3 regions of the Paenibacillus sp. NRS-1781 genome follow, and region 2 is predicted to be linked to each of the others. Evidence: riboswitches for the same ligand, from Rfam matches in the RefSeq annotation. Region 2 holds a riboswitch; each other region holds the start of a gene.
What was found. Region 2 has a riboswitch for glycine ahead of gcvT (glycine cleavage system aminomethyltransferase GcvT). Riboswitches for the same ligand answer to the same signal wherever they lie in the genome.
Positions count from the first base shown of each region.

Region 1 (2,266 bases), on a different contig from region 2:
CAGCCAGTTCATTTCCCTGCTCAAGGATACTTCTCTCGCGGTCATTATCAGTCTGCCGGAGCTGACGCATAACATTCAGATTGTTGGCGGTCAAAATCAGTCCTTCGTCATTCCTGCTCTGCTATTCGCCGCCTTCTTGTACTTCGCTGTTAATTACAGCATGTCGCTGCTTGCACGCAGGCTGGAGGTGCGCACTCATTAGCATTCAGCACGCGTAGCATGATCAGGGCTGCCGCCAGCCTGAACGTTTTGTCAGCACAATGCCAAGGTCCATCCGGTTATCCAGCTCCAGCAAAGTGATACCGATCCGCAAGCTTCCATTGAGGTGCGAAGCTCCTCAATGGAAGCTTGCGCCTGCTGTAGGTCCTTGAGCGCATGAGGGGGTTGACCGTCAGATCCAGATGGTCGACTGCGGGGTAATATTCATCCTTAATGCCAAAAGATACCGTTAACCCTTTGATTTCCAACACCGGCTCGCTACTCAATGTATATGCTTCCTCCATTCTCCATGGTCTTGTCCTGCTTATGCGCACCACGCTTGATGTTAAACCTCTCATGAACATTACACACCGATTTAGTCGGAATAATTTGAACTTATCCTATCACCAGTATATGGATATATCAATTAAGAATAGACTATCACGATCATTGAAAAAACCAACCACAGATTAATTTTCAGCACCAAAAATAACCGGAGATGCAGCTTCTTCCGTACTCATGCCTTTGGCTGGATTGGAATAGGCTCCATGCTTTGGTGCTGAAGCGCTTCTGCTACCGTCAACGCGCCCTCTGCCTTGACCTGGCCGAATGGAACGAAGAGTCCTAAATTATGTAAAATCCCAACCTGTGATTGACACCAGGCATGGCATACATTACGCTTAGGAGGAAATGTTGAACGGTATACGCGAATGAAGATGACGGGAGAGCCTGTCTGGGAATCACATCCCGGCAGCACCGAAGGAGCAAGACGTCAGCACCCGGCTGGCGGATAATCTCTCAGGTCCATGTATCGTCATCTGACGCAACTCTGGAGAGAGCGCAAGCCACCCAAGGGGTAAGGCGGGTATGACACCGTACGAAACTCTCAGGTAACGAGGACAGAGATAAGGGAAATTTCCTTATCCTGTCCTTTTTTGTACTCACATGCTGCGTCAGCATTAGAAGCCGTCACACCCGCGCAAAGGCGCGGCAGCACCATATACTATGGTATTCAAACATACAGGGGGCCACACCATGCGTTTCAAGGATGTATTTTCTATTATCGGTCCGGCTATGACCGGACCCTCCAGCTCACATACCGCTGGCGCGGTGCGGCTCGCACGTGTTGCCCGGCACTGGCTCGGTGTGCAACCTGACCGTACCCGCATGACGCTGTACGGCTCATTTGCCGATACGTACAAGGGACACGGCACAGACCTGGCACTCATTGCCGGACTGCTGAATTACGATACAGACGACTACCGGATTCCAGATGCCGAGCAATGTGCAGAGCAGGCCGGGATGGAAGTAGAGTTGGCTGTCAGCGGACTGCCCGCCCCTCATCCGAATACGGTCCGCTTCGAGCTATGGAAGGGTGAAGATCAACGCACGCTGCTAGGCTCCTCCATCGGCGGCGGAAACATTCATGTTCAGCAGCTCAACGAATTCCGGGTCAACCTAACCGGAGAGCTGCCTACGCTGGTGCTTCTCCACTCGGATAAGCCCGGAACATTGGGCGCGGTGACTTCGGCGCTGGGCGCAGCTGACATTAACATTGCCTACATGCACGTGGATCGCAAAGGCCGGGATGGCGAAGCGCTCACTGCCATTGAAACAGATAGTCCCGCTCCGGCTAAATTAATTGCAGAGCTGCGAGCTTTGCCTCATATGTATGAAATCAAAATGATTAACTTGAAAAAAGGAGCTGAATCCGATGCGGTTTAGCCATCTGCATGAATTAGGTGCCTTGTGCGCCGAGGAATCCACTACGATTGGGCGCATGATGATCAAGGAACAGGTGCAAGAGACGAACACACCAGAGGAAGAAATCCTCCGCCAAATGTCTGATTATTACGAAGTCATGAAGGAAGCCGTTCATCGCGGGCAAACACAGGACACTGTATCCCGCAGCGGATTGACGGGCGGCGACGGCAAACGCCTGACGGAATATTTGCGCGCAGGAGAAACCTGCTCCGGCGATGCCTCGGTACTCGCCATGGCGTATGCCCTCTCCGTATCGGAGGTCAATGCGTCCATGGGTCGCATTGTCGCCACGCCCACCGCAGGC
Region 1 covers NZ_JBITPI010000038.1:15,947-18,212, reverse strand. Annotated here, with positions in the region: gene ACIFO6_RS14210 (amino acid ABC transporter permease) at 1-202, shown strand, start outside; gene ACIFO6_RS14205 (hypothetical protein) at 279-485, opposite strand; glycine riboswitch at 909-1,022, shown strand; gene sdaAB (L-serine ammonia-lyase, iron-sulfur-dependent subunit beta) at 1,234-1,923, shown strand; gene sdaAA (L-serine ammonia-lyase, iron-sulfur-dependent, subunit alpha) at 1,913-2,266, shown strand, end outside.
Region 1: another riboswitch for glycine. It lies ahead of sdaAB (L-serine ammonia-lyase, iron-sulfur-dependent subunit beta); the one in region 2 lies ahead of gcvT (glycine cleavage system aminomethyltransferase GcvT).

Region 2 (2,266 bases):
CGCTTGCCACGAATCTCGACCTCCAACGGTGTGGATAGGGAACTGAAACGACTGTCCACTAGAGCCAAACCCAGATTACGCTTTAAGGTGGGCGACTGGGTTCCCGTTGTGACCTCGCCAATGTGCTGTCCTTCCGCAAAAACGGGATAATGGGCACGTGGGATGCCGCGGTCGAGCATTTCCAGTCCGATCAGCTTGCGTGGAATACCTTGTTCTTTCTGACGTTGCAGGGCCTCTCTCCCGATAAAATCCCCCTTATTCAGCTTGACGAAGAAGCCTAAACCAGCTTCCAGTGGGGAAATGGTAGCGGACAACTCCTGTCCGTACAGCGGCAGCCGTGCCTCGAAGCGCAGCGTATCCCTGGCCCCAAGTCCGGCGGGAACCAGACCATGCGGCTCACCGATGCGAAGCAATCCGTCCCACACTGCCGGTGCATCCACAGCGGGCACATAAAATTCAAAACCGTCTTCACCCGTGTACCCGGTGCGGGAGACGAGCGCTTTTGCCCCGAACAATTGCACATCCTCACGGAATCGGAAGGATGCCAGATTCGTAATGTCCACGTCTGTCACGGCTGCGGTAATACGAGCAGCTTCAGGTCCTTGCAACGCCAGCAGTGCTAACGCATCTGATACGTTTTCCAGATGAACGGATGCAGGAGCATGGCGAAGCAGCCAATCCCAATCCTTGTCGATATTGGAGGCATTCACAACGAGCATGTAACGCTCCGACCCTTTACAGTAAACAAGCAGGTCGTCTACTACACCTCCATCCGGGTAACACAGGAGAGAGTATTGGGCCTGACCTGGCTCCAACTGACTGACATCGTTCGTCGTCACCTGTTGCAGAAATGCTTCGGCTTCCTGGCCTTCGACCAAGAATTCACCCATATGCGATACATCGAACATTCCCGCACGTTGTCGGACGGCCTCATGCTCCTTTTGAATGCCACTGAACTGTACAGGCAGCTCCCAGCCGCCAAAATCAATGCAACGAACCCCCGGCAGCGTGCCGTAGGAGGAATACAGCGGCGTTTTTCGCAAGTTAGTCATTTTTTCACTCCTATCCAGTGTGATCAGCTAAACAAAAAAGACAGGCCGAAAAAAACGTATGGACCGCAGTCCACACACTTTTTTTCAGCTCTGTCCTTGATACCTGAGAGTTACCCCGGTGCGTACCAGGTTTCCCCTTGGGTGATCCGCCTGTATGGCGAATGCTCTCCAGAGATGCGTCCGGCAGAGGTCCTTTTGCCTGAGAGATTCACCTGCGGTGCAGGTTTACTCCTTCGGCGCTGCCCTTGGATCAGCTAAACGTCATCCGGCCCTGCCGGTAACAGCTTGATTCCACTCGCTGGCTACCTTGTTTTCACAGGCGGCAACAGCTAGCGAGTTTTGGCAGTCTCTCCCTCCACGTTCATCCGCGTTTACAGTTATCGGGTATTTCCAAAAGCACTTGTTATAACCCATTAATACGCAAATTTATTCGAAATGTCAACAAAAATGTCATGAAAAACATTATTAAAAACATTTTATTCATAAATAAGGTTATGTAAGCGTTTGTTATATCCTGTCGTATTTTTAGTTAGAACGATATATGGAGAAATGTGAAATATTTTTGTTAGTATTATTGACATGAGAGTTCTTGTTGTCATAATCTTAACCTGTCACAGACGGGTAGGCGAAACGATGTAATCCATATGGAAGCGAGGCGGAGCAGGATGAGTGAAGTGAAGCAGCAATTGTGGTACACAGAGGAACACGAGTGGGTTCAGCGCACAGAGGATGGAACGGTACGAATCGGTATTACGGACTTTGCACAGCATCAACTGGGGGATATCGTTTTTGTGGAGCTGCCTGGGGAGGGAGCAACGATTGAGCAGGGGGCAGAGATTGGTACTATTGAATCGGTAAAGACAGTATCCGACCTGTTCGCTCCGGTGACGGGAACGGTGTTGAAGGTGAATGAAGCGCTGGAAAGCACGCCTGAGCTGGTGAACGAGTCTCCCTATGAAAAAGGCTGGATGATCGAAGTGGAGCTTGGAGAAGATGTAGAGAAAGCACTAAGCAAGCTGCTGTCTGCGGATCAGTACGAGCAATTGACTGCCAATGAGTAATAATGGGGCAAATTAGGTTGGATAACTGAATAAGAGTGGCGTTTGTCCGCTCTGTTTTGTATAAAAATAGTCGCGATGATTGGGCATAGCGGCTATTTTTTGCTGTCTTTTTTGGAAAGCGTAATTACGTTCTTTTATCTTTTTTAGAGGATA
Region 2 covers NZ_JBITPI010000006.1:88,074-90,339, forward strand. Annotated here, with positions in the region: gene gcvT (glycine cleavage system aminomethyltransferase GcvT) at 1-1,052, opposite strand, end outside; glycine riboswitch at 1,133-1,229, opposite strand; glycine riboswitch at 1,230-1,417, opposite strand; gene gcvH (glycine cleavage system protein GcvH) at 1,718-2,113, shown strand.

Region 3 (2,266 bases), on a different contig from region 2:
TGGTGCACTGCCCAGTCCGGCCTCATTGGCAAAAATACCTCTGGCTACCCCGCTTCGCATCGCCAGCATAATCGTGGCTCCGGCAAAACCACCAGTCGCGGATGTGGTCGAGAAAGCCCCTTGCAATACTAAAGCGATCGCATGAGGCAGCTCTCCTGCAAACTTAATGAGAACGATTAAACAAACTACGATATAGAGCCCCGACATGAATGGAACGATCTTTGTGGATACCTTGGCAATACTTTTGAGTCCTCCAATCGTTACAACAGCCGTTAACACGGAAATAACGATTGCTGTAACTACTGTTGGTATTCCAAAGCTACTTTCCGTAGAAGAAACGATAGCCTTTACTTGCGGAAAAGTACCGATTCCAAATAGCGCTACAAGAATACCAGAAAAGGCAAACAACATCGCCAGCGGCTTGAAACGGCGGCCAAGCCCTTTTTCAATATAATACATGGGTCCACCCGAAAATTGTCCGTTCCGGTCTTTAACACGGTATTTAACGGATAATAATCCTTCCGCGTATTTGGTTGCCATTCCGAAAAAAGCTGCAACCAACATCCAAAATAATGAGCCGGGTCCACCCAGTTTGATCGCAGTCGCAACGCCAACGATACTTCCTGTACCTACAGTAGCTGCGAGTGCTGTACTCAATGCTCCAAAGCTACTGACATCCCCGCTGCCTTCATCCGGCGCTTTACCAATTAGCTTGAGCGCCAGGGGCAATCGAACAACCTGAAGTAGCTTCAGACGGATCGTTAGCCACAACCCAGTGCCCATGACGAGAATTAGAAGCGGCGCTCCCCACATCCAGCTGTCAATCATTTCTAGCACATGTACCAAATTCATTTCAACCCGCTCCTCTAGCATATTAAAAAACAAAAAAGAGTCAAATCCGCTGATTCGACTCCTGGAGAGGTTAAAGGCACGAAAAAATACAACCATCTTGTGCAGGATTCAGCCACTAACAGCTCATAAAAAAGCCTAGGGCATCCCCTGTCACAGGTTATTCGCGTCTCTGTCCTTTTGCCTGAGAGTTTAAGCAGATGATATCTGCGGTGCACCTTCGGCGCCCAATTAAGGGTCTCTCCAGAGTTCTGTCCGTTTACGGTCCCGCTTGTTGCTGTAATCAGCCCAAGCACCTGAGAGTTTTGCCCCTTCGGTCGGAACTTACGTTCCATCTCCCGCAAACATCAACCAGACATATGAAATTGTTTTTATTATACAGAAAACTTTCAGCTTTTTACAAGTGAAAAATTTGTGAAGGTGTTTCGTTTTTTTAGGACGAGCCTATAAAATAAGGGCGGACTTGGCCGAATTCATCCTCATGATGTTCTCAGCCGCACCCACCCCCAGACCATATTGGGTTATATTCAGTTAACTTGGATTACAGTTCTTCTCCGTTAGTGACAATTACATTTTTGTACCAGTCAAAAGAGTCCTTCTTGGAGCGCTTCAGTGTTCCGTTACCGTCATCGTCCATATCAACATAAATAAATCCGTAACGCTTGGACATTTCGGAAGTAGACATACTCACAAGGTCGATAGGCCCCCAACTGGTGTAACCAATCAAATCCACACCGTCCGTAATCGCTTCCTTCATTTGGGCAATATGCTGGCGCAAATAATCAATGCGATACGTGTCGTGAATGGAGCCGTCTTCTTCCACCTTGTCATATGCACCCAAGCCGTTTTCCACGATGAACAGCGGCTTTTGATAGCGGTCATATAATGTGTTCAGCGTAACACGCAGGCCGATCGGATCAATCTGCCAGCCCCAGTCAGAGGATTGCAAATACGGATTTTTCACGCCTCCAATCAGGTTCCCCGCTGCCTTCTCACCTTCCGGACCTGCCGAGACAGTCAAGGTCATGTAATAGCTGAATGAGATGTAATCGACCGTGTTGTTTTTCAGAATCTCGGCATCGCCGGGTTCTGTGTGCAAAACAATATTATTTTCTTCAAAATAACGGTTCATATAATTTGAATATTCCCCACGGGCATGTACATCCGTAAAGAACAGATTCATCTGGTTTTCATGCTGACTTTTCAGCACATCCTCCGGGTTACACGTATGTGCATAGCTTTCCATACGAGCCAGCATACAGCCGATTTGAGAGCCAGGAATAATCTCATGTCCTCGTTTTGTCGCCAATGCGCTCGCCACAAACTGGTGATGCAGGGCTTGATAGATGGCTTGTTGCTTGTTATCTACACGGTCAATGACCACACCACCACCTGTGAACGGACTCATCGTCATCAC
Region 3 covers NZ_JBITPI010000076.1:25,690-27,955, reverse strand. Annotated here, with positions in the region: gene ACIFO6_RS22845 (alanine/glycine:cation symporter family protein) at 1-852, opposite strand, end outside; glycine riboswitch at 1,012-1,106, opposite strand; glycine riboswitch at 1,124-1,200, opposite strand; gene ACIFO6_RS22840 (glycoside hydrolase family 1 protein) at 1,391-2,266, opposite strand, start outside.
Region 3: another riboswitch for glycine. It lies ahead of ACIFO6_RS22845 (alanine/glycine:cation symporter family protein); the one in region 2 lies ahead of gcvT (glycine cleavage system aminomethyltransferase GcvT).